Regions from separate parts of the Ruminococcus gauvreauii genome, predicted to be linked through region 1. Evidence: predicted binding sites of a transcription regulator. Region 1 holds the regulator's gene; the other holds the start of a gene.
The links. Region 1 encodes LexA, which represses DNA repair genes until DNA is damaged. Its sites were predicted from a motif close to CNAACANNTGTTNG; they were not measured.

Region 1 (16,309 bases):
AGGTGCCATATGTACGCAATTATTGCAACAGGTGGTAAACAGTACAAAGTAGCCGAAGGCGATATCATTAGAGTGGAAAAGCTTGGTGCAGAAGCTGGTGAAACTGTTACATTTGAAGATGTACTTGCAGTGAACAACGATGGGTTAAAAGTTGGTTCCGATGTAGCAAATGCAAGCGTAACTGCTTCTGTCATTGAGAACGGAAAAGCTAAAAAAGTCGTAATCTATAAGTACAAAAGAAAAACTGGTTATCACAAGAAAAACGGTCACAGACAGCAGTTTACAAAAGTTAAGATTGAAAAAATCAACGCTTAATTGTTAAACTGTGATGATTGAGATTACGATTTTTGTGAACAATAACAGGTGTATCGGTATTGAATCAAAAGGACATGCCGGCTACGGCGCGCACGGCAATGATATTGTATGTGCAGCAGTTTCGGCGCTGACGATTAATACACTGAATTCCATCGAGACGTTTACGGAAGATGATTTCGAAGGCGGACAGGACGATGGGTATCTGGAATTTCATCTGACACAGCCGGTGAGTGACAGAGCACAGCTGCTGCTCGATTCTCTGGTGCTGGGGCTTCGTGAAATCCGGAAAAATTATGGAAATAAGTTTATAGAGATAACAACGAAGGAGGTGTAAGGACATGTTGAATATGAACCTTCAGTTATTCGCACATAAAAAAGGTGTTGGTTCTACAAAGAACGGCAGGGATTCTGAATCCAAGAGATTAGGTGCAAAAAGAGCCGATGGACAGTTTGTAAAAGCAGGCAATATCCTTTACAGGCAGCGCGGAACAAGAATTCATCCAGGTGTGAATGTAGGACGCGGTAAAGACGATACACTGTTTGCATTGACAGATGGTGTTGTAAGATTCGAAAGAAAAGGAAGAGATAAGAAACAGGTTTCTATCGTTCCAGTATCAGAGTAATACTTAGGGGGCTTCAAATCACATCGGTTTGAAGCCTTTTTATCTATTCCCACAGAAGTGGAGGAAAATATGTTTGCAGACAGAGCGAAAATAATCATCCGGTCAGGAAAAGGCGGAGACGGTCACGTGAGTTTCCGAAGGGAGCTTTACGTTCCGAACGGAGGCCCGGACGGCGGAGACGGAGGAAAAGGCGGGGACGTCATTTTCGAAGTTGATGAAGGTATGAATACCCTGACGGATTATCGACATAAAAGAAAATTTTATGCACAGAGCGGAGAAGAGGGCGGCAAACGCCGCTGCCATGGAAAAGACGGCACGGATATCGTATTAAAAGTTCCGGAGGGAACCGTGATCATGGAAGCACAGAGCGGAAAGGTCATCGCGGATATGTCCGGGGACAACAGACGTCAGGCAGTACTGCGCGGAGGCAGGGGCGGAAAGGGAAATATGCATTATGCGACTGCTACGATGCAGGCACCGAAGTACGCACAGCCGGGTCAGGATGCACAGGAACTCGAGGTACGTCTGGAGCTTAAGGTCATCGCGGATGTCGGGCTGATCGGATTTCCGAATGTCGGAAAGTCTACACTGCTGTCACGCGTGACGAATGCACGGCCCAAAATAGCTAATTATCATTTTACGACCATTAACCCGAATCTCGGGGTTGTGGATCTGGACGGCTGCAGCGGTTTTGTCATAGCGGATATACCAGGGCTGATCGAGGGGGCGTCAGAGGGCGTCGGTCTCGGTCATGAATTCCTGAGGCATATCGAGCGCACACGCGTGATGATCCACGTGGTGGACGCGGCGTCTACAGAGGGACGGGATCCCGTAGATGATATCTATAAGATCAATGAGGAGCTTCGGGCTTACAACCCGGAGATTGCAAGACGGCCTCAGGTGATTGCGGCAAATAAAACAGATGTGATCTATGCAGACGGTGAGAATCCGCTGGAACGCCTGAAGAAAGAATTTGAACCGCAGGGAATTGCAGTATTCCCCATATCCGCTGTCAGCGGACAGGGAATATCTGAGCTTTTGTATCATGTTCAGCATATGCTGGATAACATTGAGAAAAAACCGGTTGTATTTGAACAGGAATTCTTCCCCGAGGACGTACTCATCACGGAGAATCTTCCGTTTACCGTGGAAAAAGCTGAAGATGATACACATACGTTCATCGTGGAAGGCCCCAAGATTGAAAAAATGCTTGGTTATACAAATCTGGATTCCGAAAAAGGGTTTGCATTTTTCCAGAAGTTCCTGAAAGACGGAGGAATCCTGAAGGAACTGGAAGCCGCCGGAATCGAGGAAGGCGACACTGTCCGGATGTACGGTTTTGAGTTTGATTATTACAAATAGGAGTAAGTATGACGAGTAAACAAAGAGCGTATTTAAAGGGGCTGGCCATGACAATGGACCCGATCCTGCAGATTGGAAAATCGACCCTGACACCGGAAAACACTTCATCTGTGGCTGAAGCGCTGGAGGCACGGGAACTGATCAAGATCAACGTACTGAAAAACTGTATGGATGATCCGAAAGCGTTAGCTCAGGTTCTGGCGGAACGCACCCAGTCGGAAGTTGTTCAGGTGATTGGCAGAAAAATCGTACTCTATAAAGAGGGCAGGGACGATAAGAAAAAGATTGAACTGCCCCGGAGATAAGGCTTATGCAAAAAGAACAGAAAATCGGTATCATGGGAGGGACCTTTGACCCGATTCACGTGGGACACTTGATTCTGGGAGAGACTGCATATGAGCAGTTTGGACTGGAAAAAGTTCTTTTTCTGCCGGCGGGTAATCCGCCGCACAAGAAAAACCGCCGGGGCCGTGCGACTGACGAGCAGCGTGTGGAGATGGTTGCCCGTGCGATCTCGGATAATCCTCATTTTGAGCTGTCGCTTGTGGAAATGAATGAGGATGGGTATACGTATACGTTTCGTACGCTTGAACGGTTGAATGAGGAATACCCGGAAAATGAATACTATTTTATCATTGGTGCGGACTCACTGTTCAATTTTGAGACATGGAAAGAACCGGAAAGAATCTGTGCGGCAGCCAGAATCGTTGTGGCGACGCGGGATCACACAATGGATGAGAAAATAGTAGCTGAGATGACGCGGCTTTCAAAGAAATACGGCGGCAGTTTCCTGAAGCTGGACAGCCTTAACATTGATGTCTCATCTCAGATGCTGCGCTCATGGATTGAGGAAGAACGTACGATAAAGTATTATGTACCGAACCGGGTAATTGATTATATCTATGAAAACCGGATTTACCGGTAAGTAATAAGAGGTGACATCGTGGCAGAACAAAAGCATGATTTAATAAAGCTGGAAAGAAAATTGAAAAATTATCTGGACCGTCAGCGTTTCCAACATACGATGGGCGTGATGTACACAGCTGCGTGTATGGGTATGGTTCACGGCGGGGATCCCGCTAAGCTGCAGCTTGCGGGGCTTCTGCATGACTGCGCGAAATGTATTCCGGATGAAAAGAAACTGCGGCTGTGCGGTAAATTCGGAATTACACCATCTCACTATGAGACGACTCATCCATACATGCTGCACGCAAAACTGGGTGCTCATCTTGCGAAAAAGAAGTTTGATATCCGCGACCCGGAAGTACTTTCTGCGATTACGTGGCACACTACGGGAAAGGCGGCTATGACGGTCCTGGAAAAAATTATTTATATTGCAGATTACATCGAACCTGGACGAAATAAAGCCCCGCGGCTGGAGGAAATCCGTAAAATGGCATTCAGAGATTTGGATGAATGTATGTATATGATCCTCCATGACACGCTGACTTATCTGAGAACAGTTGAGAAGGAAATTGATACTGTCACGGAAAGTGCATATGAGTATTATTGTAATCTGCATAATCAGGGATGAAGGAGAAAAAAATGACGGGAAAAGATATGGCAAAAACCGCCTGCCTGGCGTTGGAAGATAAAAAAGCAGTGGATATCAAAGTGATCGACATCGAGAAGGTGTCCACGCTTGCTGATTATTTCATCATTGCGAGCGGAACGAACCGCAATCAGGTCCAGGCTTTGGCTGAAAATGTAGAAGAGATGCTGGAGAAAGCAGGATATCGTCCGAAACAGATCGAGGGTTATCAGAATGCAAACTGGATTCTGATGGATTACGGCGACCTGGTGATTCACATTTTCGATGAAGAAAACCGTTTGTTCTATGATCTGGAGAGAATCTGGAGAGACGGAACATCCGTTTCAGTAGCTTCGCTGGAAGACTGATGAAGAGAATGCCGTTTCATGACTGGTATCAGTTATGGGACGGTATTTTTTCACGCATCTCTTAGACCGCTGCGTTACGCATGGTGAGCAGATATGATACAATGAAAGCGGGTGGTAACAGAAACCATAGAAAAAAGACAGGGAGCATCCTGTTCGTACACAGCAGAGCCTTGACAGAAAAAATCAAAGGTAAATAAGGACCATGCAAAAGATGCAGGAGCAAAGGGTGCGGAAATCATTGAAGATAGCCGCACCCTTTGCTCCTGTATTTTTGGATTTTATCAGGACTTCATAAATCTCATCACACCGACTACTTTTCCAAGGATTTCAAGTCCTTCTTCTACGATGATGGGATCCATCTCATCATTTTCGGGCTGCAGTCGGTAATATCCGTTCTCTTTATAAAATGTTTTGACAGTTGCTGAATCATCGATCAGGGCAACAACCATATTTCCGTTGTCAGCTGTGTGCTGACTCTGTACCAGCACGTAATCCCCGTCGAGAATTCCTGCATTGATCATACTCTCACCGTGGATTTCCAGGATAAATGCATCGGATTTCGGCATATGTTCAGCAGGAATCGGAAAATAATTCTCAATATTCTCCACCGCAAGTATAGGTTCACCGGCAGCCACACGTCCCACAACAGGAACATTGACCATCTCACAGCGTGCTGTGTTGAAATTATCGTCCAGAATTTCGATCGCGCGCGGTTTAGTAGGGTCTCTGCGGATATAACCGTTCTTTTCCAGCGTTTCCAGATGGGAATGAACGGAGGATGTTGACTTCAGATTGACAGCCTCGCAGATCTCACGGACCGCAGGAGGAAATCCGCGGTTGATGATTTCACTTTTTATGTAATCGAGAATTTCCTGTTGTTTTTTGCTTATCTTACCATAGGCCATATACACTGCCCTCCATGTTTTTTATTGCCTCTATCATAGCATATAAGTACACAGATTGCAAACAGATATTCGGAATGTCTGTTCGAAAAACAACTTGACAAACGTTTGTTCTGGATAGTATAATGACAATACAGAACAAATGTTTGGAACATATATTTGCATGGACTTGTACAAATGAGGGAGGTCATTATATGAAGAGGAGAAGACGTACGAGAAACAGAAGAAGAATCCAGCTGACTGTGACCGCAGTATCCTTTCTGATACTAAGTGCGGCACTGATTCAGTTCAGCGCAGATAACATTGGTGCGCAGAGTGATATTTCCAGGATTACCTATAAATATTATACCAGTCATTATGTTGAGCGCGGAGAAAGCCTGTGGAGTATTGCGCAGCAGTATATAACAGATGATTATGGATCGGTAGACGCATATATTTCAGAAATCAGGGAGATCAATGGCCTTAATGGGACAAAACTTCAGCAGGGAAGTCATATTTGTGTGCCGTATTATTCAGCAGAACATCATTGATCTCCGGTTAATCTTACGTTAAAAACCCGGATATGGCGCTTGGGCTACATAACAGAATTATGTGAACCTGCAGGCGCGTATCCGGGTTTCATTTATGAGATGAGCTTCAGGATCAAAAAGAAGATGATCGGTACCAGCAAAGCCGGTAGCATATTCAGTGTCTTGCAGTCTTTGATTTTCAGGATGGCCAGACCAGACGCGGCAATTAAAAATCCTCCGACGATAGTGATCTCCGTCATAAGGGAGTCTGTAAGGAAATTCTGCAGGTATGTGGCACACAGATAGATCAGGCCCTGCCAGCAGAATAGAACAGGAGCTGCGAGTGTCATACCGATTCCGTATGTGGAAGCGAGCACTGTGGAAGTGACAAAGTCAAGAGTTGCATTTGTAAAAAGAAAAGTATGATCACCGTACAGAGCGCTCTGTATTGGACTCAAAATGGACAGGCTGCCAATACAGTAGAGCAGGATTCCGGTAGAGAGACCCTGGCCAAGCTCGGATTTCCCGAGGCGTCCCACCAGTCGGTTGAATCTTCCGTCGATATTGAGAACCGTACCGGCCAGACAGCCGAGCGCAAGGCTTACGATAAAAAGCACAGGATAGCTGCTGTCAGGCATATTTCCGACGATGGAATTGATACCAAGTCCTACGGCAGCCAGACCCATGGCGTTGTACAGAGCCCCCTGATATTTTTCATGGATTCCTTTTTTTAGTGCACTTCCAAGCACGCTTCCCAGGAGAATAGTTCCGGTGTTTACGATTGTACCTAACATAAGAGTTTCCTTTCTTTTGCATACCGTGGCTGACGGGGGATGTGAGCACCGCAACCAATGGCAAGATATCTATTTGATAAAAGAATAAACCCTCCAGTAAGGGGAGAGTCAATAGGATTGTATTTTGCCGCGCCGATTTCCTGCAGAAAGGACCCGGGGAGATATGAAGTTATCCCTCCGGATATTACCTGTCAGAAGAGGTGACGGGTATCTGTATTTCCGTCACAAACTGATCCGTATCATCCGTCATTCCATAATCGATCAGCGTGATTTCTACGGAATTTCCCGAGAGGACCAGATTGCTGCTTTGCATGTGTTCCAGGAGCCGATGGTAATAGACAGAAGACTGCGTATGTGTGCCGGGAAATCGTATGGTAAGGTATTTTCCGGCAGGCAGTGATGCGTCGGGCTGTCTCGGATCTTCCGGTTCCAGCATCAGAAAGATACCGGAAAAATTCGAAAAATCAGAGTCACGAATGGATGTTTCCGAGATGGAAACGCCAATCTTTCCAAGAAATATATCAGATTGTATCCGACAGGCTTTTTCCAGCTCACGGATGGGATACTCCAGATCATCTGTCACCGGAAATTCTTTTTTCAGAAAAAAGACGGGACGTTCCGGATATGATTTCAGCAGTATATGATCCAGAGTACAGTTTCTGGCATCTTCGATCTGGCTGATTCTCGATGATAATTTTTTCTCTATTGTCTGCAGCCTGTGCATCTGTATCCGGATCTCTTCCTGCTGAGATTTCAGGATCTGTATCATAGTGTCAGTATCCTTGCTTTGGAAGAAATAAGATATTCGCTCCAGCGGTACCTGCAGCGCTTTCAGGTACATAATTGTGTTGAGGCGTTCAAACTGCCGGGTAGAGTAGTAGCGGTAGCCGGTTTCCGGGTTGACTTTTTCCGGTTTTAAAAGTCCGGTCTCATCATAATACCGCAGAGTTTTGACATTGATATCAAACAGTCGTGCGACTTCGCCAATACTGAATAAGTCCTTCATGCGTGTGCTCCTGCTGCGGTGAAAAGTGTCCCGGCTTTACCGCCTCTGATGATCTCGTACAGTCCCATATGATACCTCCGTTATAATGTATGCCCTGAAGAGGGCAGTTCCCAATAATTTTTGTTGTGAAAATCCTTGAATTCTGTCTGTATATAATGTAGCATAAATTTTAAGATTACAAAAGTGAATAGTTTCCGGATCATGTCGAAAAGCTGGAGATACATATAAATATTGGCAGACAGCAAAAGACTGTACCAGAGAGAGGAGTAAAAGAATGCGGGATCCACAGAAAACCATAGGAAATCTGATTGATAAACAGGGAGTCTCATTTATCAGCTCCGTGGACGGGGAGGGTTTTCCGAATACGAAAGCGATGCTTCCGCCGCGTAAGCGAGAAGGAATCCGGGTTTATTATTTTACGACGAATACATCATCCATGCGTGCTGCACAGTTTAAAGAAAATTCAAGAGCATGTATCTATTTTTGCGACAGACGCTTTTTCAGGGGCGTCATGCTGATTGGAACTATGGAAGTCCTGGAGGACAGTCAGAGTAAAGAAATGATCTGGCAGGAGGGTGATACCATGTATTACCCGGAGGGAGTCACCGATCCGGATTATTGTGTATTGCGATTTACAGCCGAGCGGGGGCGATATTACAGCAATTTTAAAACAGAAGATTTTGAAATAGAATAGGAGGCCGGGATATGGAGTGGAAAGATAATAAATGCCGATGCAGTTGGGCAAATCCGAAGAATGAGCGTTACATACGATACCACGACGATGAGTGGGGTGTTCCGGTCTATGATGATCAAAAGCTGTTTGAGATGCTGATTCTGGAATCTTTTCAGGCGGGGCTGACGTGGGAGTGTGTTCTCAATAAGCAGGATGCGTTCCGGCAGGCGTTTGATCAGTTTGACCCGGAAAAAGTCTGTCGCTATGATGAGGAGAAGATTGCTGCCCTGCAGAATAATTCTGACATTATCCGCAACAGATTAAAAATAAAGGCTGCAGTGAATAATGCTAACGTGTTCAGAGAGATACAAAAGGAGTATGGGAGCTTTTCAGATTACCTGTGGCACTGGACAGAGGGAGCGGTAATCTATGAGAAAGGGGCAGCTAACTCCGCTCTGTCGGATGCGGTTTCCAGTGACTTGAAAAGGCGCGGCATGAAATTTGTGGGTACGACAATCATCTATGCGTATATGCAGGCGGTCGGAATCATCTATTCCCACGAGGAGGGCTGTTTTCTGGAACACAGAGACTGATACGCAAAGGAGTAATGAACCGCCCCCTTCACGACATCTTCTCTTTAGGTGTTCCCTCAAATATGATATAGCCGCCTTTATCACCGCCGGTTGGTCCGAGATCGATGATCCAGTCGCTGTTGCGGATCAGCTGCTGGTTGTGTTCGACTACGACGACTGTATTACCGTTATCTGCCAGACGGTTGAGAAGTACAAGAAAATGCTCAACATCCTTTGGGTGAAGCCCGGCAGTGGGTTCATCCAACAGATATAGATTACGTGTTTCAGACGAGCTGCCGATCAGTTCTCTGGCAAGCTTCAGCCGCTGACATTCACCGCCGGACAGGGTGACGAGAGACTGTCCCAGCAACAGGTATCCCAGTCCGACATCCTGAAGCAGTGCCAGGGTTTTTCTGATTCTTTGGTGTTCTGCAAATATTTCAAGAGCCTCATTGACTGAGAGACTCAGGACGTCTCTGATTGAGCAGTCTTTGTACGTCACAGCCAGAACAGCGGGTTGAAACTGATTACCGCGGCAGACTGGACATACAACATCTGTGTTTGCAAAAAACAGCATGTTATTGTTCACGCGGCCGAGACCTTCACAGTTTTCGCATCTGCCGCCGGGGGAGTTGAAGGAGAAATATTTTGCAGTGAATCCGGCTTTTTTTGCGGCCTGTGTTCCTGCAAAGACCGATCGAATGTCGGTGTAAACTTCTGTATATGTCGCTGTATTGGAGCGCTTCATTCTGGTAATGGAAGACTGTTCAATCTTTATGATTCTGTCAAATTGCTCCAAGCCGATTACACGGTTATGTTCAAAATCCGGCAGCCCCCGAGCGAGGACCCCGAAGATGAGCGTTGATTTTCCGGAACCGGAGGGTCCGGTGACAGAAGTAATGCAGCCGGTGGGAACAGAGACGGAGACTTTTTTTAAATTGTATTTGTCAGCGTCCTCTATCCGAATAGTCCCGGTTCTTTTTCGAAAGACTGTTTTGCCGGGTGTCGGGGAGCGCAGATAACTGCCTGTCACGGAATTTTTTTGCTGTTTTATTTCTTTCAGTGTTCCGGTTGCGATTACTTCACCGCCATATCTGCCGGAACCAGGTCCCATATCGATGATATAATCTGCTGCCTCCATGACATCTACATCATGTTCAATGACAAGTACGGTATTCCCCAGGTCACGCAGCTTTTTTAGAATCGCGATCAGTCCTGCGGTATCCCGGGGATGCAGTCCTGCGGTCGGCTCGTCCAGGATATAGATTATGCCCGAAAGTTCAGAATCCAGTGCCGCCGCCAGTCGCAGCCTTTGCAGTTCGCCGCCGGACAAAGTGATCGTCTGCCGGTCGAGAGACAGGTAGCCGAGTCCGACATTGATAAAACGGACGAGTTTGGTCTTGATATCCAGAAGATACGCGTTAACAAATTCCGACTGCTGTTCGGATAGAGAATCTGCCAATTCCGAAACCCACTGGTACAGTTTTTCCAGAGAAAAGACGGAGAGTTCCGGAAGGCGTGTTCCATTAACCGTAATACTTCGGCTGAGCTTACAGAGCCTTTCGCCTTCACAATCAGGGCATGTTGTCACATCAAAGTATGCTGAAAGCTTAGAGACATCTCCGCCCTTTTCGGATAGCCGCCGCCACAGTATGGGCAGTACACCCTCGAATCTTCCGGAGGCGGCATTTCTGGGAGGATTCAGATCTGGAAATGCCCGCCTGAGAGTGTCACTTTCCACGCCTTCGTATAAAATGGTTTTTTCCATACTGCTGAACTGGCGGACGGGGATACCGGTGGGAACCGGGAGGTTATAGTGCGCAAAAGCCTTATAAAGGACAGAAGTCTGATATCTGCCGTATTGTTTTTCCCAGTATCGTACGGCACCGTCTTCCAGGGACAGCTTCTCGTCCACGACACAGTCTTTTTTTATCGTATGGATGTATCCAAGTCCCTCACAGGCTGGACAGGCGCCTTCCTTTGTATTGAAGGAGAAGTGAGTGCGCGTGATCTTATCCATCCGCCTGCCGCATTTGCTGCAGTACATGTACACATAAAAATCATTTCCCGCCTTTTTTACTTCTTCCCTGCAGTCAGCTGAAGATATGACTGTACCGCAGTGCGGACAGTTTCGAACACCAAGCTTCTCAAAGATCATTCTCAGATCGGTATAAACATCTGTCTGCGTTCCCACAGTTGAGCGAATATTCTTGTTCGCGTCTGTCTGAGAAATCAAAATTGCCGGAGATGTGCCCTGTATCCGTTCTACCTTCGGTTTTTGGATTCCCTGAAAGGACATCGCTTCCAGATACTGCCTTTGGCATTCCTGAAACAGAACATCAACCAGCAATGTTGATTTGCCAGAACCGGAGAGTCCTGTAAAAACTGCGAGTGTATGTTTCGGTATTTTCAGGGATATGTTCTTCAGGCAGCCTTCATGAGCGCCGGTAATCTTGATGTGATCCATGCTTTGCCTCCGTTTGTGTTTGCCACGTTTTCTTTTATTATACAATATTTTGCCTGCGGATGGTACAGGCAGTTACATGCTGCGGAAGGAGACTGAGTCCGCTGGTTCCACAAAGTGAAGACTCAGGCCATGAGAGTGTTTTCAATGAAGACGATGATGAGTGCTACATCACGCTGCAGCATGATATGACGAAACAGCACTATATCTCATTTGTAGCCTGTGCGGCGTACGACAGGATGATGTTTCTGAAATTGTATCCTGAGCAGGCTGCAGAGGTACGATTTCCGAACATGTATGGCGGAGATCTCTATTTTTACTGCAGCGAACACGGTCTTTTTAAGAGGGCCGGACATTTAAAAAACGGTTGAGGAGCAGATTGCTTTTCAACCGTTTTCTAATAAGATCAGATCTTTTGTGATTGCTGATAAAGCCGCCAGCTCATCAGAACAATCCAGACATAAGCCAGGGTTTTGGGGATCATCAGAGCCCCGATGGCGGGCAGTATACCGCTGAATAACACGACCGGAAGGTAGAAGCCGAAAGAAAGCGCGACTGCCAGCGGCATAAATCGAAAGATGCTGTCGGCTGATTTCCGGGCCTCCTGTGCAAAGATGACGATGATGATGATTCCCATGACGGCAAAAGGAATATTACGCAGAATTCCGAACGTGAGAGGCTGGTGGTAGACAAACCAGTCATTTTGCGGTAACAGACATAATGCAATTCTAATGATTGAAAGTATCCACATTGTGATTGTAAGGTTTTTTCTTTCCTTAATCTGATACCGGTCACGCCAGATATAATACAGAAGCAGGTAAAAAATCGTCATGGTAATGGAAGTAATAAATTTCCCGAGTCCCAGTGCGGCGGCATTTGCCTCCAGACCTGAGGTCCAGAGCGCATAGGAACGCGGAATAAGGTGAAAGGAATCACCCGCACCCAGAAGGGCGGTCATCCATCCAGCCTTTTTGATCAGAGGATTTTTCCCCTTGATCAGCATGATCAGTCCGGTAGATAATGCAAAACATAAATATAAAACATCGAAAACAGTTTCTGCGATTGCCTGTGCCATAATCATTTCTCCTCTCAGTCTAATAGATGGTTCGTTCTACGATTGCTGTCAGAATAACAATGTCATTTGCCTTCATTCTCAACAGCAATGTCATGTTCATCATAATGAAACGCGCGAATTGTTCCATGGTAAAGGTTTCGTCCCAGGCATCCTTACGTATGTACGGATCCTGTTCCATTTGCCGGATCAGAGTTTTTTCCAGTGTGTCCTGCATGGATGTCATTCTCTGCTGACCGGCTGTCTCGATATTGCTCAGGCTGCCCATGAGTTTTCCGGCGGAACGGTCTATTTTCTCCTTTAAGAACCTAAAGATTTCTTCCAGCTGTCCGCAAAACGAATCGGCTGTTATTGCGGTGCACATTTCGGACAGTGTCTGCTTCCAGTATTCTTCTGTCAGTGCGAGAAGAATTTCATCCTTGCTGGAAAAGTAGTTGTAGACGGTACCCGTAGCAACTCCGGCCTTTTTCGCAATAGAGCGAATGCTGAGGGCATCGATGCCGTCTGAATCTGCGGTGCTGCGCGCGCAGGAAAGCAGCGTATCACGCATCGTATCATCTTTTCTTCGCATGGAACGTCTCCTTTCTATATGATGATAAATGAACGGGTTCATTTGTATTATAGACGCATGAAGCTGGCATGTCAACTCTTTTATGAACGTGTTCATGAATAATCGGAAGAATTGATTAACCAAAAAGGCGGTTGAAAAGCATTGAGCTTTTCAGCCGCCCGGCTGTATTATGCCAATCCCTTCTTTTCCATGAAATCCAGGATACATTTTTTGCCAGCCCGTATTCTTCTGGTACGGAACTGGAAGATCAGTACGGTACACAGGGTAAAGATGATCAGCAGTGCGAACAGGATGAGGCATTCCTTTGTGATTGATGTTCCGCCCGCTATCGTACTTCTGAATCCGTCTACCGTGTAGGTGAACGGAAGAAACTTATGGATGGATGCCACAAAGGATCCGGAAATCTCAACAGGGTACGTGCCGGCGGAACCCGCAAGCTGCACAACCATGAAGATCAGCATCGCAAAGCTGCCGACCTTACCGAAGCATATGTTGAAGAAATACATGATGGACATAAAGGTTATGGATGCCAGGCATGCCAGGAATATCGTTTTACCCATCTCGGCAGGGGCAAAGCCGTTGCATACATGCAGCAGGAAAATCATGACCAGTGCCTGCGCCACGGCTATGACCGTAACGACGGTTGCCTTGCTGAGCCACCACGAGATGCCGGACTTCAGCCGCCCGTTGTAGTCTGTCAGCGGGTACATGATGCAGAATGCAATACATCCAACCCAGAGAGCAACAGACATCATATAGGGTGCCATTGCGTGACCGTTATTTTCAACCTCGGTCAGTTCCGTCTTTTCTGTTATGACAGGGCTTGAGAACATATCGAATGTATCGTCACCGGCTGAGTTTTCCTTTACCTGGTCGGCACCGTCTTTCAGACTGGTTTTCAGTGTACTGCTGCCTTCGTTCAGCTGATCCATGCCGTTTCCAAGTGTTTTGGAACCGTCGTACAGCTGGCCTGCTCCATCGCTGATCTGAGCGGCGCCGCTGTTCAGCTGTCTGGATCCGGTCAGCAGAGAACTACTGTTTGCGCGCAGCTCCTGGGTGCCGGAATACAGACTGCCGGTACCGTCTTTCAGCTGATCAACACCGGCAGACAATCCGCCGGCCAGTTCGGAAACACCGGATTTCAGGTCATCCGAGCCTGATTTCAGAGTACCAGAGTTGGAATTCAGCTCTTTTAATCCCTCATTTACCTGGGAGACTCCGTCCGTGTATGCTGCGATTCCATTCGCCAGATCAGAATCCACACCGTTTTGAACTTCTTCCAGGCCTGAATCAATAGCTGTAACGCCGGGTATGATCTGCTCATCCAGCGTGCCTTTCACAGTGGAGAGTCCCTGATACATTCCGGAAACGGCGGTTATGCTACCGCCCAGTACCGTGTCTGCGTTTTCGTCTAATGCGGATACTCCGGCTTTCAATTCTTCCAGTGCACCGAGACTTCCGGAGAGGGAATCGAGTGCATTGCCGATGGACTGGGCTGCACTGCCCGCGTCTGTCAGGTGCTGGCTCAGATTGCCTGCATTCTGAGCGATAGCGCCGACTGCCTGCTGCTGCTCAGGCGTAAGGTTCGACATATCAGCGGTGAGTGAAGCAAGGGCTGCCGCGATATTACCGGTATCGGCGCCTGCATTCGTAAGATCATCCTGGAGTATGGCGCCTGCCTGCGCCGCACCGGATGTGTCCGGTACAGTGAATCCCTGGAGTCCGGCGTTGATCTGTCCGATACTCTGCCGGTATGTTGTAAGACCGCCGCTCAGGGCATCAATGGTATTTTGATCTGGCAGTGTGTCGCCTATCTGCCGGCTCATGCTGCTGACACCGGAGAGAAGTGTGTCTGCTCCTCCTTTTAAGTCTGAAACACCGGAAGATATCTGAGAGACACCGCTCTTCAGCGTATCGCTCTGATCATTCAATGTATTTGCTCCGTCTGCAGCCTGGGAGACACCGTCAGTGTACGCCGTTATCCCCCCTGCGAGTTTGGAGGCACCGTCTGCAAGCTGTGAGGCACCCGAAGAGGCAGAATCGGAGAGGGTATCGACACCCTCATTCAGCTGTCGGGCTCCGTCGTCCACCCTGGAAACCCCGTCGGTGTATTGTAAGAGGCCTTCATTGAGCTCGTCACTGCCGCTTTTAAAGGTCAGGGAGCTGTCTGCAAGCGTTTTCAGGTTGGCGCTGATGGCGGCATTTCCGTCTCTGGCAGTTTTGATGCCGTCTTCCAGCTTCCCGGCCCCGTCCGCTGCCGCGGCAATTCCGTCACCGGATTCGGAAATCTGATCGAAGACTGTTCTGGTGTATTCCCTCGTCACTTCTTTTGAAATACTTTCTTCGATCTTTTGCAGGGCAGTATCACTCATTTTGGATGCGATATAGTTGGTGCCGGGATTTGTCTCATAATCCAGATGCATTTTTTCCGGAGTCTGGTCCATCAGAGTTGTTGCTTTCTGTGAGAAATCTTCCGGTATTGTGATTACCATATAGAAGGTACCGTTTTTCAGTCCCTGAGCGGCGGTCTCTGAATCGACGAAATTAAACGCAAGGGATGAGTCTTCTTTCAGGTTTTTCACCAGATTTTTACCAATATCCATGGTCTTGCCCTCGTACTGTGCCGGCTGATCATGATTTACCACAGCCACCGGAAGTTTATCCAGATTACCGTATGGATCCCACATTGAGCCAAGAAACAGGGTCGTGTAAATCGTGGGGATTGCAATGATAGCAATCAATACTACCAGAAGTATTTTGTTGTGCAGTAACTTTTTCCATTCTCTCTTGATCATGAATTTCACTCCTTTATTTCACATGGTGTAGAGAAATAGATTTGCTATTCATTAATAGACTATGTGTTGTATTTCTTTGCTGACTGTATTATAATAAACTTAATTAGCAGATACAACCATCAATAATGCATCGTTATGACTATTAAACAACATATAATAGATAAATGTTGCTTAATAGCTGAATCTTATGAATCTGTAGATCGGGAGGAAAAAATGGAAAGGACAGACCGGAGAGTCAGAAAAACAAAAGCTCAGCTGAATGCAGGGCTCGCAAAACTGATGAGGACAAAAAATATTAATGAGATCACGGTAAAAGAACTGGTTGATGAAGTAGATATTAACCGCTCAACTTTTTATCTGCATTATACAGATATTCATAATCTGCTGGACAGTATTGAACAGGACCTCCTGAAGCGAATACAGCAGGTCATTGAAGCGCATCCTGTTCTGCCGCATAACAAGAATACATTTCCGTTTATTGCAGATATGTTTACGATTCTGGAAGAAAACAAGGAAATCTGCGGCGCCCTGCTGGGACAGCACGGGGATATGCACTTTATCCGGCAGATTGAACAGATCATTGCAGAGAACAGCATTAAATCCATCAGCCATCTATATCCTGCGGGAAAAAATGATCTGAGATATTACTATGATTTCTGTCTGTCGGGTTGTCTGGGATTACTGAAAAGCTGGATGGAGCAGGACAATCCGGAATCGCCGGAACACATGGCCGAGCTTACCTATAAGATGGT
Region 2 (16,309 bases), 360 kb from region 1:
CTTAACCGGCATTAAGCCATCGATTCCGCCTACCGGAACTTCTTTGTCATTCATGACAGCGTCAACAAATGCGTTTGTCTCTGCGATGAATGCATTGTTATATCTTTCAAGGAAGAACCAGGTCGGTTTTTCGCAGACAACACCGTCAGCTGTGCTGATCATGGAAGTATCGTTCAGGTCGTTAGCTACCTGTACACAACCCTTTGCACAGTGAACTTCTGTTCTCTGATCATATCCGTATGGAGCTTCACGGCTGTTATCGATAACACCGATCGCACCATTTTCAAATTTCAGCATAACGATTGCTGTATCAACATCATCATATTTCTTGAACTCTTCGTCAATCATGACTGTACCGTAAGCACTTACTTCTGTAACTTCGCTTCCAGACAGGTAACGAACCATATCAAAGTCATGAATCATCATATCCATGAAGATACCACCGGATACTTTCACATATGCCATTGGCGGAGCTTCCGGGTCACGTGATGTAACTTTAACGATACTTGGAGCGCCCAGCATTCCGGATGCAACGGTATCTCTGACTTTTTTGTGGTTGTGGTCGAAACGGCGAACGAATCCAACCTGAAGTTTAACACCGGCTTTATCTACTGCTGCAAGCGCATCTTCAATCACTTTGATATCTGTTGCAATTGGTTTCTCACAGAAAATATGCTTTCCTGCCTCTGCGGCCTTTACAATAAATTCAGCATGTGTGTCTGTTGATGAACAGATAAATACTGCGTCAACATCTGGATTTGCAAATACAGCTTCGGAATCTTTTGTGACATTTGTGATACCAAGTCCTTTTGCCCACTCTTCTGTTGCTTCATTCATGAATGGATCTGCAATCATAACAACTTCAGCGTCCGGTACAGCGTTTACCAGATTTGTAGCATGAAGTTTACCGATTCTTCCGGCACCTAACATACCGATTCTAACTTTTTTTGCCATCTTATATACTTCCTTTCAAGTGATATTTTACAAATTATATTATAGTCTAATTTGCTTTCACAGTCAATCATAACAAAATGAAAATCTCATGTTTTTCCGTTTTCTGGAAACTTCAGGCATTTTTACTAGTTGCCCGGGCACACTTTTATTGCTGCTTCCGGATCAGCACAAAGATGAGAATTACCTCGATCACTTCAATAACGATGGCCGCCAGAAACAGCATCTCCCCGCTTTTCTGAAACATTTCCATGATAAATCCGACAAACAGCAGCATCAGAGCCAGTGTAAAGCCCAGAAAAACGTACGCGGCGGTCCGGTAAGAGCGCTTTCTCTCCTCATCGCTCATCTTTGAAAGGTCTCTTTTCTGCCCGTTTTTCACGAGTGAATATACGTTCAGCGGTATTTTGCCTTTTCCCATAAATGCTGACGCTGAATATTTTCCGCATTGCCCTGCCGCGATCAGACAGACAACGGCAATTGCCACATTGATAATTTTATCGATCATGTTCCTGTCTCCTGTTTTCCTTTTCTTCTTCCTGTTTTTCGTAATCTTCCCTTGCTGCTTCCAGATAGTCCTGCTCCCTGGTCTTTTTACTCGGTATAAACTTCTTCAGAATGCTGTCTGTTCCCCTGTTTTTTACATAGAAAAAACCGAGCAGTGAAAAAACTGCGGCACCGATAAAGTTGACGAACAGATCTTTCATGGTATCCAAAAGACCGATATCCAGGTAGCCGCCAATTCCAAGATCCTGTCCGTTGACCACAGTGTTCTGAATCCCCCTGATCACATATGGTTTATTCCCTCCCGCGGGATCCAGCATCACGCTGCTGATCGTGTGCAGCACCGTATCTTTCTGCATATCCAGGTGAAAAAAAAGATCCATTGCACATTCAAAAAATTCCCAGATCACTCCGATCGTCATGGAAAAGCAGAACGCAACGATTGCAATGAATACCGGCGACATGGTAAACACCAGTTTCTGATTGTCATTTAACAGAACAACCAGTGAAAATCCAATGGCTGCAGCCAGAAAGCCGTTCAGAGTATGTAGCAGAGTGTCCCAGAAAGGTATGATGATATAGAACTCCTGTATTTCTCCCAGTATTTCTGCTGCAAAGATAAACAGCAGAATAATAATCTCCAGTGCGGTCGGCAGTTCGATCCTGAATTTCACCTGAATAAAGCTCGGAACGATCAGGAGCAGCAATGTCAGCAGGCACAGAAATACGTTTTCATAATTGCCGTTAAAAAACTGCCGGATCATACTGAGCACGACCAGAATACGGAGAATGGCATACACGATGAAAGAACTCCTGTGTTCTTTCACCTCCATTTTCATGGCCGTGCTCAGAAGCTGAAAGTACTTTCTCATACTGTCCCTCCCAGCGGTGCCTCGAGATATGCGCGCAGCTGTTCCATCCTGGCTTCCGCACAGTCGATCCCCTGCTGATAAAGCGCCTCCAGCTTATCAGGACTGGACTCAGTCCGTTTAAATCCTCCGATATCCTGCGGTTCAATCACAAAAGCCTTACCTTCTTTCTCCAGTTCAAATACTCTCCGTCTGTTTGCATTATACCGCTTTGCCCTTGTCAGGAGCGCTTCCGCAAACTGCGGATATTTCCTGTAAATTCTGGCGGCCAGACGCGTGGTTCTGCTCTCCTCTTTCAGGTAAGAACGCTCTCTTGTCAGCACTACAATATTCTTATTACACCCCGAGCGGATTGCCTGCTCGATCGGAATGGAGTCCGCGATCCCTCCGTCCATATAGTATTTGCCGTCAATCTTTACCGGCTGGAACAGTATCGGCAGTGCACAGCTGGCCTGCAGCACTTTCCACCTGGTATCCTCTGCCGTAACTTTAAGATATTCTGCCTGCCCAGTTTTCAGCCTCGTCACACAGGCCACCAGTTCGCCGGGATAAGCCTTAAGCGCAGCATAATCATACGGTACCAGATGATTGGGCACTTCATCAAAGACAAATTTGATGTTATAAAAACTCTTATTGTTTTTCTGAAAAAGATAACGCGCCCCCATGTAGCGCGGGTCCACCATATATTCTCTGCTGATCTCATGGGCTCTGCCTCTCTGCCAGGAAGCATAGGAGGCACCGTTCGCGATTCCCGCCGAGGCTCCTATAATATAATCTGCCCGAATCTTCTCATCCATCAGGACATCCATCACACCGTTTGAGAAACAGGTGCGGCTTGCCCCTCCTTCCAGAATCAATCCCAATTTCATGTCATTCAAAACCCTTCCTCTTTTCTCAGCCTGCGCATCTCTTTTCTCTTCACTGCGGCGTCCCACTCCGCTTTTTCCGACTCCGTATCGACAATGAGACCCGGAACTTTTCTGGGACGGCCGTTTTCATCCACAGCCACCTGAACCAGATGAGCAATATTGATCAGGCGCCTGATTCCATCCAGACTCTCCACATACGTATCGACACGTATTTCCATGGAGGTGCTGCCGACATAGCTCATCCTGCCTATCAGTACAACCAGATCTCCCTGGAATGCGCCCCGGAGAAATTTCAGATTATCTACAGAGGCTGTGATAACATTAGACTGTGAATGGCGTATTGCCACCAGTCCGGCAATCTCATCAATCCATTCCATCAGCCTGCCGCCGAAGAGTCTTCCGGCTCCGTTGAGATGCTCCGGCCTTACCTGATAAATGACCTCTATCCTGGAATCGGATACTCGTTTTCTTGTCTCTCTTTCCACTTTTTATCTGCTCCTTATGAGTATAATGCAGGTGACTAAAACAGCTCCGTCTCGGTGACACACGTTGATTTAATCTGTTCTACCAGCGCCTGCAGTGCATCCACAACGTGAGGACGGATATCGCCTCCGATGAGTACCTGCATGATATCATCTCCCACAGACAGTTTCCCACTGTTAAGCCACACCCGTATATAACAGATCCCCGGCATTTGATACGTTTTCTCTGCCGCAGCAGACACTTTCTCCTCGTCATAGGAAAACAGCAGACCGGTCACGGGTTTTGCCGTTTTCTCTCCCAGACGGACTTTCGCCCTGGCTGTCTGGCGCACAACACCGTTGTGAATCAGATACATGCCGCAGCCGGATGCACTGCTGTCCGTCTTAGCCTCTCTCAGCCATATATCCACAGAAGGTGCCACGCCGCCGTTACCGCCCTCTACCGCAAATCTACTGATGTTCTTTGTCATAATAAGTCCTCCTTGTCACATGCTCTTTCACGGGACATAAAACGCATTGCTTTTGACTCTCGTATCATGGTATTGCTGTATCCAGTATATATTTTTCTGATAATTTTTGCAATAAAAACAAAGTAAGAACATTTGTTCTTGCTTTTTAGTTTCTTCTGTGTTACAATAAACAAAAACAAACATACGTTCTGATTCTTATGGAGGTTATATGCTTACCGTTACTCATTCATTTTCTTTACAGGAAAAACTGAATATTCTGGCCGACGCTGCAAAATATGACGTTGCATGCACATCCAGCGGTTCGGACCGGCGGGGAAAAACAGGATATCTCGGCAATTCTTTTGCTGCCGGAATCTGTCACAGTTTTGCCGGAGACGGACGCTGTATCTCTCTTTTGAAGATTTTGTACAGCAATGAATGCGTCTACGACTGCAAATACTGCGTCAACCGCCGTTCCAATGACCGCCCGAGGGCTACTTTTACCCCGGAAGAAGTCTGCAGGCTTACCATGGAGTTTTACCGCCGCAATTATATCGAAGGCCTGTTTCTGAGTTCCGGAGTCTGCAAAAGTCCTGAGTATACCATGGAACGAATCTATGAAACCCTGCTTCTGCTCCGTGAAACTTACCGCTTCAATGGATATATCCATGTCAAAGCCATTCCCTCTGCCCCGACGCAGCTTTTGACACAGGTAGGGTTTCTGGCTGACCGCATGAGCATCAATATGGAACTTCCTACCGAGGAAAGCCTGCACATGCTCGCCCCTCATAAGACATTCCAGAGTATCTTTGATCCCATGAAAGAGATGGCGCAGGGAATCGCCGCATCACGGCTTGCCATCGGCAAATCGTCATCCCTGGAGCGGCACCGTGCCAACCGGTATCTAACCGGAAGCATCTTCGGTCAAAAGCAGCTGGAGACCAGGCGGGAGTTTGATCCCGACAATGCCCCGGCAGTTTTCATGAAAAAGGGCGAAGAAGAAAATTCCGCATTTATCCCTGCCGGTCAGAGTACCCAGATGATCATCGGGGCCAGTCCGGAGAATGATTACCAGCTTTTGCTGACTTCACAGAACCTTTACCAGCGATTTGACCTGAAACGTGTCTTTTACTCTGCCTATATCCCGGTCAATGAGGACAGCCTTCTCCCTCCTCCTGACACAGCCGTTCCCCTTCTTCGGGAACACCGCCTTTATCAGGCTGACTGGCTGCTTCGCTTTTATGGCTTTCACGCGGAAGAACTTTTGAGTCCGGAACGTCCCAATTTCAATCCCCAGCTGGATCCAAAATGTGAATGGGCGCTTCGGCATCTGGAACACTTTCCGGCAGAGATCAACACTGCTTCGTTTGAAACCCTGCTCCGAATCCCGGGCATCGGCAACAAGTCCGCCATGCGCATTGTCAATGCGCGCAGGTACGGGAGCCTGGATTTTCCGCATCTGAAAAAGATCGGAGTGGTGCTGAAGCGTGCCCAGTATTTCATTACCTGCGGCGGCAGAATGATGTACCGGATACCGATGGAAGAAAAGTTTATCACACGCCAGCTGACCGGTATAGAACAGAAAGCGAACTGGGAACTGGCACATCCGCCCGTTTACCGGCAAATGTCACTGTTCGATGATATGAATCTGTCATATCCGCAGACTGTGGAGGGTATACGATGACTGTTTTTACATGTGCTGACGATTTCAGCTCCATGATGACCTGTATTTACGACGCCTGGGGAAGTGGTCTCGGCCACCGGAATATCCGTCTGATGACAGAACCCCTCTATGAGACCGAACTTTTCTGCAGTTACCGCCATGTTGAAGCAGATGAAGAAAAGACCGGTAAAGTGATCCGGTCCATTCAGTGTAAAATATCGTATGAAGTTTTCAAAATGGTCTTCCGTGCCAGCCTGTCATTTAAGGAAGACAAACTGGACTGCATCTACCGTTTTTTGCTGCTTGCGTTTCACCATGGTCCTTCTGTTACAGGGCGTCTGCAGGAACCTGCCGTCGCCGGCCTGTTCGAGATTGAGCGTAAAGTTTTAAATGAAGCACATTTGTTCCGTGAATTTATCCGCTTTTCCAGCGTCCAAAACGGCACTCTGGTCAGTCATATCGAACCGAAATGCAACGTCCTCCCCCTTCTGGCAGAGAACTTTTCCGACCGCATGCCTTCAGAAAACTGGATGATCATCGATGACACAAGAAAGAGCGCCGTGATCCATCCCGCCGACAGTTCATACTATATGACGCTTCTTACCCCGGAAGAGTTTTTGACTTTGCGCCGTACGGAGATCCGTGATGAATACAGCGCACTCTGGACTTCTTTTTTCCGGGCAGTCTCCATTGCCCCCAGAGAGAACCGCCGCTGTCAGCGTAATATGATGCCTCTCTGGTACCGGAAACATATGACGGAATTCATGACTTAAAGCTGTCAGGATGATACCTGAATGATATTTTTACACGACAGATACGGTTCTTCTTTCACCATCGTCGTAATGATCTTCGCATCCTCAAATGCCGCAAATCTTATCGGAGATATTTTCGAAATCTTGGAGCTGTCGCACAGTACGTAACACTCTCTGCACCGTTTCATGGCATATTCTTTGACCTTCGCCTCCCTGAGTCCCGGTGTCGTATATCCCGCCTCGATATCGACACCGTTTGTTCCAAAGAAACCTATGGTGAAATTATACTTCTGAAGACTTTCCAGAGCCTCTTCACCCACGATTGCTTCCGTAACGGACTTGAATTCCCCTCCCGGAAGATGTACATGAAACCCTTTAGCTGCAAGTTTTCTTGCATGCATCACTGCATTTGTGACAAACACCGCATTATTGGGTACCAGATAATCGATGATCTGTCCCGTCGTCGTTCCGGAATCCAGATAGACCAGATCGTTTGGTTTTACCAGGGCCGCGGCATATCTGGCGATCAGTCCTTTCTCATCCCGATTGATGTCTTCACGGATTTCTACAAAGGAGTCTGTATGAATCCCACTGTTACGAATGGCGATTGCACCTCCGTGTACTTTTGTCAGCAGCCCTCTTTTATCCAGTACGGTCAGATCACGACGTATCGTAGATTCTGATGTATTGAGCAGTTCGATCAGTTCCTGGACCTGAATACTCCCGCGCTCTTCGACCACACGTACGATCTCTTCCATTCTGTCTTCAATCAGCATATCTTTTCTCCTCGTTTCATGATCATTTCATCCCGGAAAGCAGTGCTTCTATTTCTTCCCTGGATGCCAGTTCTTCTGAAAATGCGCTGGCACTTCCCGCAGCAATCCCCATGTGCAGCGATTTTTGATAATCGCCCTCTGAAAAATAACCCGCCATAAATCCCGCAACCATCGAATCACCCGCTCCCACAGAATTCACCACACTCCCCTTGGGTGCCGCACTTATGAATACTTTCCCCGTCTCTGAAACGAGAATTGCTCCGGCTTCGGCCATTGAAACCAGCACATTCCTCGCCCCGCGGTTTTGAAGCTTTCTGGCGCACCGCACGATATCGTCCGGACCCTGCAAATCTTTTCGGAAAATCTCTGAAAGCTCATGATGATTTGGTTTAATTAAAAAGGGATGATAATCCAGTACACTGACAAGCAGATCTTTCGCTGCGTCTACGATAACCATGACCTTCTTTTCAGACATCCTTCTGGTTATATCGCGATAGATCGTGTCCGGCATTGAATTCGGAATACTCCCTGCCAAAACCAGCACATCCCCCTTTTCCAGCGTCTCAAGTCTGTTCAAAAGTTCTGCAACCGCATCACTTCCGATCGGAGGGCCCTGTCCGTTGATTTCACTCTCACTGCAGGAACGAAGTTTCATGTTAATGCGGGACCATCCCTGGCCGACCGATATTAATTCTTCCGTACACCCGGCCTCCCTGATTTTCTTTCGAATCTCTTCCCCTGTAAATCCTGCAATAAATCCGAGTATCGTGCTCGAAACACCCAGATTTTTTAACACGATTGACACATTGATTCCCTTTCCTCCGGGGAGGATACGTTCATTTTCTGTCCGGTTCATACCACCGATCGTAAAGTTTTTTACTGTAACGATATAGTCCAGCGATGGATTGCATGTTAACGTATAAATCATTCCTTTCCCCCCTTTCAGCAAAACTTCTTCTTATCTTATCATAATTTCTTTTTCAGTCACTGTCAATCAGAATCAGTCACTTTCATTCTGCCGGATAACACAGCCGGTTCAGCCAACAACAAAGCAGCCTACAGGATTCTCTCCCGCAGACCGCTCATATTCTGGATATATGATACCTGATTTCACCGGCAGTACATTCATATCACAGGATTTTGCTCTCTTTGACCCTTTGAACAGCCTGCTCTATCATCTTCTCCTCCTGAACAAGGGCAATCCTTACAAATCCTTCCCCTGACGGGCCAAAAGCGCTTCCCGGAGTAACCATAACGCCCGCCTCATTCAGCAGGGTCTCGACAAACACCAGAGAAGATGTGAAATTTCCGGGTATCGGTGCCCAGACAAACATAGTTGCCGGACTTCTTTCCATCTTCCATCCGATCGATGAGAATCCGTCACACAGGAGATCCCGACGCCTTTTATAAGCTTCTCTCGTAGCCGCAACACACTGCTGATCACCCAGTATCGCTGCTATTGCAGCTTTTTGCACCGGCAAAAACATCCCATAGTCCATATTGGATTTTAATCTGGTCAGCTGGCTTACCATCTGTTCGTTTCCAACGCAGAAACCAATACGCGCTCCTGCCAGTCCATATGTTTTGGAGAGTGAATTGAACTCCACTCCCACCTGCTTTGCTCCCGGATAAGACAGAAAGCTTTTTCCCTGCACGTTTTCATCGAAGATCAGCTCACTGTATGCGTTGTCATGCAGAACCATGATGTCATATTTTGCTGCAAATGCAATCAGTGTTTCATAAAAAGAATCTGTTGCCACAGCAGCAGTCGGATTATTCGGATAGGATACAACCATCAGCTTTGCCGCCCGCGCCGTCTCCTCCTCTATACTTTCAAAATCGATCAGATAATCACGTTCTCTTCTCAGCGGCATGTATGCAAGTCTGGCTCCCGCGATCCTGGGGCCATCCCCGAAAATAGGATAACAGGGGTCCTGAACGAGCACGGTATCACCCGGATCAGCGACAGAAAGGCTGATATGTGCCAGCCCTTCCTGGGATCCCAGAAGGGAAACGATCTCTGTCTCTGGATCCAGTGTCACCTGATATCTTCTCTGATACCACTGTGCAACCGCCCTGTGCAGCTCGGAAAGGTCTTTGATCGCATATACATAATTTCTCTTATCCTTCGCTGCTTCCACCAGCGCATCTATGATATGGGGTGCAGGGGGTATATTCGGCGTACCAATGCTGAGATCAATAACGGTTTCTCCTCTGCCTTCTTTTTCCTCTTTCATTTTCGCCAGTGTGGTAAAGATGCTCTCCCCAAATAACTCCATTCGCTCTGAGAACTGCATGTTCATCTCTCCTCTTTCAAAAATCTGTATTTTATATAGTGGAGAGTTTTTCTCTCCCCCTTTTCCGCCAGCATCCTCAGCAGAAATTCCATCTGTTTTTTTGTCTCACTGTGCACAAACCATAGCCGCTTTTTGCTCCTGAGATAGTAATTCAACGGAGCCTTATCCGAATATGACTCACCGGCATACGTCCTGCACGCGCTGATACGGTCCATGATCATTTCCGCTACATATTTGCGCGGCATCTGCATACCTGTGATCACAGTATCACAGTCCACTCCGTAGTCCACCCAATATTCATAGTGATGTTTATTGCGGCCTTTGTGATGCATCCAGGAGGTTGACACCCCAAGTGCCTCCCTCTCGGCATTATTTGGACTTCTGTTTCCCTGGTAATATCGGCATCCCACCCTGAATTCCGGCCAGGAATACTTCGACAGGTCATGAAGAAGCCCCTGCTTATAAAGGCCGATTCGGAAACAGTATCTCATGACCAGCAGCTTATGTTTTGTGATTGTTTTAAAATGCTTCCAGATATACATAACTATGACATCCTTATTCTATTTTCCCAATAATATAACAATTGTCCGAGGTGACACAACAAATCCCTTTTCTTCGTCCGGTTCTACCTCCACCTGATCATGACAGAAGCCCTCTCTCACCCTGTCAGCCGTATCGACTGCCAGGTACCATTTTTTATTCTCCGGCAGTTGCGGCAGCGCAAAGGTATACGGATTCCAGTGCATATTACATGCAATGTAAATAAAGCTGTCCGGTTTTCCCTCGCTGTCCCTGGCGTATTCCCCGCAGTACAGGATTCCTATGCTCCTGCTCTGAGGTTCCATCTCCGAAAACCAGGCTCTGCGGCTGTGATAAGAGATTTCCGGAAATCCGAGAGACAGGTAATCCGTATCGCGCGGCTCCCGTTCCATATGCAGAATCGGATGGCTTTTTCGGAATGCGATGGCCTCTTTTACAAAGCCCCACATCTCCTCACAGCGTTTGCTTCTTCCCCAGTCCACCCATCCAACCGGATTGTCCTGACAATAGGCATTGTTGTTTCCTTCCTGTGAGTTACATCGCTCATCGCCGGCATAGATCATCGGTGTTCCCTGGCTCATCAGCAGAAGAAGTACAGCATTTTTCATCTGCCTTCTTCTTAATTCAACCACGTTCAGTTTGCGCGTGGGTCCTTCCGCACCGCAGTTCCAGCTGAAATTGTATGTGCTGCCGTCCCGGTTTTCCTCACCGTTCGCTTCATTATGTTTTTCATTATAGGTAACCATATCCGCAAGCGTAAATCCATCCTGGTATGCCATATAATTGATGATGCCGCATGCTGCAGGATTTCGCCTGTTGTTGCAGATGTAACGTGCAACCTGGTTCTCGTCGCCTTTCAGAAAACAGCGTGCACTGATCATAAATTCAGAATTGTATTCAGCCAGATTCCGGTATTTGGGCAGCTTTCCGGGATAAATACCGTCAGCTGCAAATCCCTGATATAAAATCTTCGTATGTTTAAGCAGAGCATCCTGCGCAATGATCTCAATCGGAATATGATCACCGACCAGATGAAATCCATCGATATGATAAAAAAGCTTCCAGTAGCGGAGAATTTCCACGATCATCAGGGGATTCGTCTTACGTGAAAAATAGAATTCCATCAGACACTCCATACCGGCCCTGTGAAATGAATCGACACAATGCTGGAATTCCCGGATACAGTCTCTGTCCTCACAAAATGCAGCCTTCGGTGTAAAATAATATCCCTCCGTATATCCCCAGTAATTGATGTCCGGCGTTGGCGTCTGAACAGAGACGCCGTGTTCAGAAGCAATGCGTTCCCTGGTCTCCCTGTTTTCCAGGAAATCATACGCAGGCATCAGCTCTACCGAGGTCACGCCTAATTCTTTCAGATACGGTATTTTCTCTGCAAGTCCCCGAAAAGTTCCCTTGCTGGCAGAGCGGGAGCTGCGGTGCGCGGTGAACCCGCGTACGTGCAGCTTATAAAGAATCATATCCGGATACGGTATAAAGATACCCGGCGTTTCAGAGGGACTTTTATCTGATAAAATTCCCCTGACACTGTGCCGCTGTCCATCCGGCAATTTTTTTCCAAACACGTGCCGCCCGGTTACCGCCTTAGCACAGGGATCCGTTATGATCTTCCCGTCTATCCTGTAATTATATTCTATATCATCCGCATCTAAATGCTCTATCCAGACAGCAGCTATACCTCCTGTACGAAATTCCTCAGTCAGAGGTATTTCTTTCCAGACTTCCCCGCTTCCTTTGGGATACAGCACGAGACTGGCCTCTTCACAGTCATCCACGGCAATTGTGAAATTATATCCGCCATTGTGCTGCTGTGCACCCATTAACTGCGGCAATCCCTTTTGTATCTCAAACCTCTTTACCTCTGCTGCTTTTGTCAATTCATTCTCCGCCTTTCTGTACGTTCTTTACATCTCAATATCAAGTTCTACCGGACAATGGTCGGATCCCATAATATCCGTGTGAATCTTTGCATCTATCAGGTTCTGTTTCAGATCCTCGGATACGCAGAAGTAATCAATCCGCCATCCCGCATTCTTCTCTCTGGCCTTAAATCGGTAGGACCACCAGGAATAGACCTGTTCCTTCTCAGGATAAAAATAGCGAAACGTATCGATAAATCCATGTTCCAGCAGTTTCGAGAATTTTCCTCTCTCCTCATCCGTGAATCCGGCGTTCTTTCTGTTTGTCTTCGGATTCTTGAGATCAATCTCCTGATGTGCCACATTTAAATCGCCGCAGAAGATGACCGGTTTATTCTCTTTGAGAGCTGAGAGATAATTCAAAAAGGCATCCTCCCACTCCATTCGATAGTTAAGCCGTGCCAGTTCGCTCTGAGAATTTGGTGTATAGACCGTGACCAGGTAGTATTTTTCATATTCCAGCGTAATGACACGCCCTTCCTGATCATGCTCCTCCAGCCCGATTCCATAAGAAACCGCCAGAGGTTCCTCTCTCGTAAACACCGCCGTGCCGGAGTAACCTTTTTTCTTTGCATAATTCCAATATTGATAATATCCCGGAAGCTCCAGTTCAATCTGGCCTTCCTGCAGCTTGCTTTCCTGTATACAGAAGATATCGCCGTCAAGCTGTGTGAAAATATCGAGAAAACCTTTATTGACACATGCTCTGAGCCCGTTTACATTCCAAGAAATCAGTTTCATGATGACCTCCGTTTACTATGTTGTATATATAATATAACCATTTGACCCTGGCCTCATATATAATCAGGTATAGTATACCACAAAAACCGCATCACCCAGAACTATTTTTCAATTATTTCAAACATTGAAAGCGAATCATCTGACGGTCCATGAAAATGGCATCCCCATATCCGATACTTCTCCACCGCGTTCCATATTTCCTGGCTCAGGCGCTCACCCGGATATACCAGTGGGATGCCCGGCGGATACGGTGCAATCAATTCCCCCGCGATCTTTCCTCTTGCCATTTCCCATGGCACCTCCGTCACAGCCGAAAAATATGCTTCTCTTGGCGTCAGAACCATCTCCGGTTCAGGCAAACCCGGCATAGGAGTTTCCCGACAGGTACATCCCCGCGTTTTTTCTGCAATATCCGTAAGTGCCGCCAGAAAACGCTGAATGTCTTCTTCCGTATTTGCATGGGTGAGAATAGCCAAAACATTTTTTTCATCGGCCAGTTCCAGTTCTATTCTGTGCTCCTGCATAAGCCTGCGCTTCAGTTCATACCCACTGCTGTTCTGGCAGCGTATCACGACGCGGGTACCGTCTATTCCATGTACCCCGTATTTTCCGGCTAATCCTGAGTTCATGCAGGACATACCGGGGATCTGCCTGATTCCTTTCCTTAACTCATCACTCAGTGACAGGGATCTTTCCATCATATCCTCCCCTCGTACTGCCAGCTCATAACGCGCCGCATCAAGCGAAGCCATCAGCAGATAAGAGGGGCTTGTGCTCTGCACCAGTTTCAACGCACGTTCCACACGCCGTTTGTCCACTCTCCCCGTGCCAATATGCAGTACAGAACTCTGTGTCAGTGCTCCTGTCACTTTATGGAAGCTCTGCACACACATATCTGCCCCCTGGGCAAGCGCTCCGTCCGGCAGTTTATCAGAAAAATACAGATGCCCGCCATGCGCCTCATCAACCAGGAGAAGGACCCCGTTTTCATGGCATATATCCGAGATTTGTTTTAAATCACTTGTGATGCCATAATAATTGGGGCTTACCAAAAATACCGCTTTGCAGTCAGGATGTTCCCTTAATTTTTCCTTTACGGTCTGCTGCAAAACTCCTCCGCAGATGCCTTCCTCCTCGATCCATTCCGGCATCATATACACAGGCTTTGCCCCGGTTAAAATGATGCCCTCCAGCACAGATTTATGAACATTCCGGGGAACCAGAATTTTTTCTCCTTCCCTGACCGCAGAGAGAATCATGGCCTCATTTCCGCAGGTTGACCCGTTTACCAGAAAAAAACTTTTCTTTGCGCCATAGAGTTCTGCCATGAGCTCCTGTGATTCCAGGATCACGCCTGACGGCTGATGCAGGTCGTCAAGTCCGGTTGCCTCTGTCAGATCATACCGCAGGAAACCACATTCATCTTCAGACAGCCACCGTCTGCTCACCCCCCGTTCGAAACGGTGACCCGGGATGCAAAAATACGCGGGCCTGTCCTTCTGATACTGCTTCAGCGCATCCACAAGCGGTGTTCTGTCCTGTTTTCTGTTGTATTCTTTGTTCATAACCTGTTCCTTTCTGGCACGGCGTCACCGGATAAATATCATAAGAAAAGGAGACACCGCACGTTCCATGTGTCTCCTGAGTCTAATCATTTATTATTTTAACTTCGGACGTGATCAGCAGACTTCCACTGTCCAGTTATATTTGTCTTCCTCGTCGCCCCACTGAATTCCTGTCAGATAATCATACAGCTTCTGTGTCAGATCGCCCGTCTTAAAATCATTGACCGTTATTTTGTCATCTTTATAAACGAACTCTCCAACCGGTGATATGACTGCTGCTGTCCCTGTTCCGAACGCTTCTTCCAGAGTGCCGTCATGTCCTGCTTTCATCAGGTCGTCAACAGAGAGTTTTGTTTCATTTACTTTATATCCCCAGTCTTTCAGGATATGAATAATCGAATCTCTCGTAACGCCGGGAAGAACGGTCCCCTCGATCGGCGCTGTATAGATCTCTCCGTTAATCTTGAACATGATATTCATCGTTCCGACTTCTTCTACGTACTTTCTTTCCACACCGTCAAGCCACAGTACCTGCGTACATCCCTGTTCTTCAGCTTTCACCTGTCCGAGAATAGATGCCGCATAATTCCCGCCGCATTTCGTGAAGCCGGTTCCTCCTTTTACAGCACGCACAAGCTCATCTTCCACCAGAATGCGCACCGGATTTACCCCCTCCGCATAATATGCACCCACCGGAGTGCAGATAACTACGAATTTATAGGAATTTGCCATGTGAACTCCGAGAGAAGACTCCGTGGCAAACATAAACGGACGAATATACAGTGACGTCTCCGGCTCTGACGGAACCCAGTCGCGCTCCACACGCACCAGTTCCTCCACTGCTTCCACAAACATATCCTCCGGAAACTCCGGCATGCACAGTCTCGCATTAGAATTGATCATACGTCTCGCATTCATCTCCGGGCGAAACAGCTGAATCTTTCCGTTCTTTGTGCGGTATGCTTTCATTCCCTCAAAGGTCTCCTGTGCATAGTGCAGTGTCACACATGCCGGGTCCATAAGCATTGGTTCGTGCGGCACGATTCTGGCGTCATGCCACCCATTTTCTCTGTCCCAGTCCATGACAAACATATAATCTGTCATATATTTTCCGAAACCAAGTTTCGTCTGGTCCGGTTTCTCCTTTAACTGTTCACGTTTCTCAAATTTGATATCCATTGTACTGTCCTCCCCGGGATGGTAAATCCTTTATCCCATTTATTTACTGATGCCAGGGTCAAAAGGTCAAATACCGTTCATGCTTGCATGATAAGGCATTTGATCTTGGGACCCGCCAAACATGAGGAAGAAGCGATTTACGCGGTAAATCAGCGGATTCCAAATGTTTACAGGATTGCGGGAGCACGAAGTGCGGAGCAAGCCGTAGGCATCAATTGGGGGCAAAAGACCTTTTGACCCCAACATCATTTACTTCATATAGTATAAAACTGTGTTTCCCATCCGTCAATATCTATTACTGAAATATTATTTGCTTTTATGGCGGCTATCTGGTAAAGTAGTCTTATAAAAAATATACAGAAAGAGGTATAATCCATGGGAAATCAAAACGATGATATCTGCAGCGGAAATTGTGACTGCTGCGGTTCTGATTGTGATTCTTCACTCCAGCCGGGCGACACAACCGTCACTCTGACACTGGATGATGACAGCACGATTGAGTGCGCTGTCCTGACCACATATAAAGTTGAGGACAAGGAGTATATTGCCCTGCTTCCGCTTGATGAGAATGGTCAGAACACCGACGGAGAAGTTTTTCTTTACCGTTTCACAGAGGATGAAAACGGTCAGCCGATGCTCGACAACATCCTGGATGATGATGAATACGAGGCTGCCGCCGATGCATTCGACGAACTGCTTGACAAGGCGGAATACGATGAGATCGTAGACGGCGAG

Region 2: NQ502_RS02400 (putative DNA modification/repair radical SAM protein) is a predicted target of LexA. The motif match lies at 4,271-4,284, and genes of this name have one in related genera.

The regions. Positions count from the first base shown of each region.
Region 1 is NZ_CP102290.1:127,403-143,711, reverse strand. Features, by position in the region: gene rplU (50S ribosomal protein L21) at 10-315, shown strand; gene NQ502_RS00725 (ribosomal-processing cysteine protease Prp) at 329-649, shown strand; gene rpmA (50S ribosomal protein L27) at 654-938, shown strand; gene obgE (GTPase ObgE) at 1,008-2,300, shown strand; gene yhbY (ribosome assembly RNA-binding protein YhbY) at 2,309-2,605, shown strand; gene nadD (nicotinate-nucleotide adenylyltransferase) at 2,611-3,225, shown strand; gene yqeK (bis(5'-nucleosyl)-tetraphosphatase (symmetrical) YqeK) at 3,244-3,834, shown strand; gene rsfS (ribosome silencing factor) at 3,846-4,199, shown strand; gene lexA (transcriptional repressor LexA) at 4,481-5,104, opposite strand; gene NQ502_RS00685 (LysM peptidoglycan-binding domain-containing protein) at 5,296-5,631, shown strand; gene NQ502_RS00680 (DUF554 domain-containing protein) at 5,724-6,404, opposite strand; gene NQ502_RS00675 (MerR family transcriptional regulator) at 6,589-7,410, opposite strand; gene NQ502_RS00670 (pyridoxamine 5'-phosphate oxidase family protein) at 7,685-8,104, shown strand; gene NQ502_RS00665 (DNA-3-methyladenine glycosylase I) at 8,116-8,676, shown strand; gene NQ502_RS00660 (ATP-binding cassette domain-containing protein) at 8,705-11,122, opposite strand; gene NQ502_RS00655 (hypothetical protein) at 11,182-11,490, shown strand; gene NQ502_RS00650 (hypothetical protein) at 11,526-12,194, opposite strand; gene NQ502_RS00645 (TetR/AcrR family transcriptional regulator) at 12,214-12,762, opposite strand; gene NQ502_RS00640 (YhgE/Pip domain-containing protein) at 12,930-15,557, opposite strand; gene NQ502_RS00635 (TetR-like C-terminal domain-containing protein) at 15,771-16,309, shown strand, end outside.
Region 2 is NZ_CP102290.1:491,816-508,124, forward strand. Features, by position in the region: gene iolG (inositol 2-dehydrogenase) at 1-954, opposite strand, end outside; gene NQ502_RS02375 (hypothetical protein) at 1,100-1,459, opposite strand; gene NQ502_RS02380 (hypothetical protein) at 1,449-2,327, opposite strand; gene NQ502_RS02385 (patatin-like phospholipase family protein) at 2,324-3,193, opposite strand; gene NQ502_RS02390 (acyl-CoA thioesterase) at 3,199-3,678, opposite strand; gene NQ502_RS02395 (molybdenum cofactor biosynthesis protein MoaE) at 3,714-4,145, opposite strand; gene NQ502_RS02400 (putative DNA modification/repair radical SAM protein) at 4,354-5,808, shown strand; gene NQ502_RS02405 (TIGR03915 family putative DNA repair protein) at 5,805-6,560, shown strand; gene NQ502_RS02410 (DeoR/GlpR family DNA-binding transcription regulator) at 6,566-7,315, opposite strand; gene pfkB (1-phosphofructokinase) at 7,338-8,243, opposite strand; gene NQ502_RS02420 (aminotransferase class I/II-fold pyridoxal phosphate-dependent enzyme) at 8,446-9,612, opposite strand; gene NQ502_RS02425 (DUF5662 family protein) at 9,615-10,154, opposite strand; gene NQ502_RS02430 (hypothetical protein) at 10,173-12,047, opposite strand; gene NQ502_RS02435 (exodeoxyribonuclease III) at 12,075-12,830, opposite strand; gene NQ502_RS02440 (aminotransferase class I/II-fold pyridoxal phosphate-dependent enzyme) at 12,932-14,395, opposite strand; gene NQ502_RS02445 (branched-chain amino acid aminotransferase) at 14,510-15,574, opposite strand; gene NQ502_RS02450 (DUF1292 domain-containing protein) at 15,950-16,309, shown strand, end outside.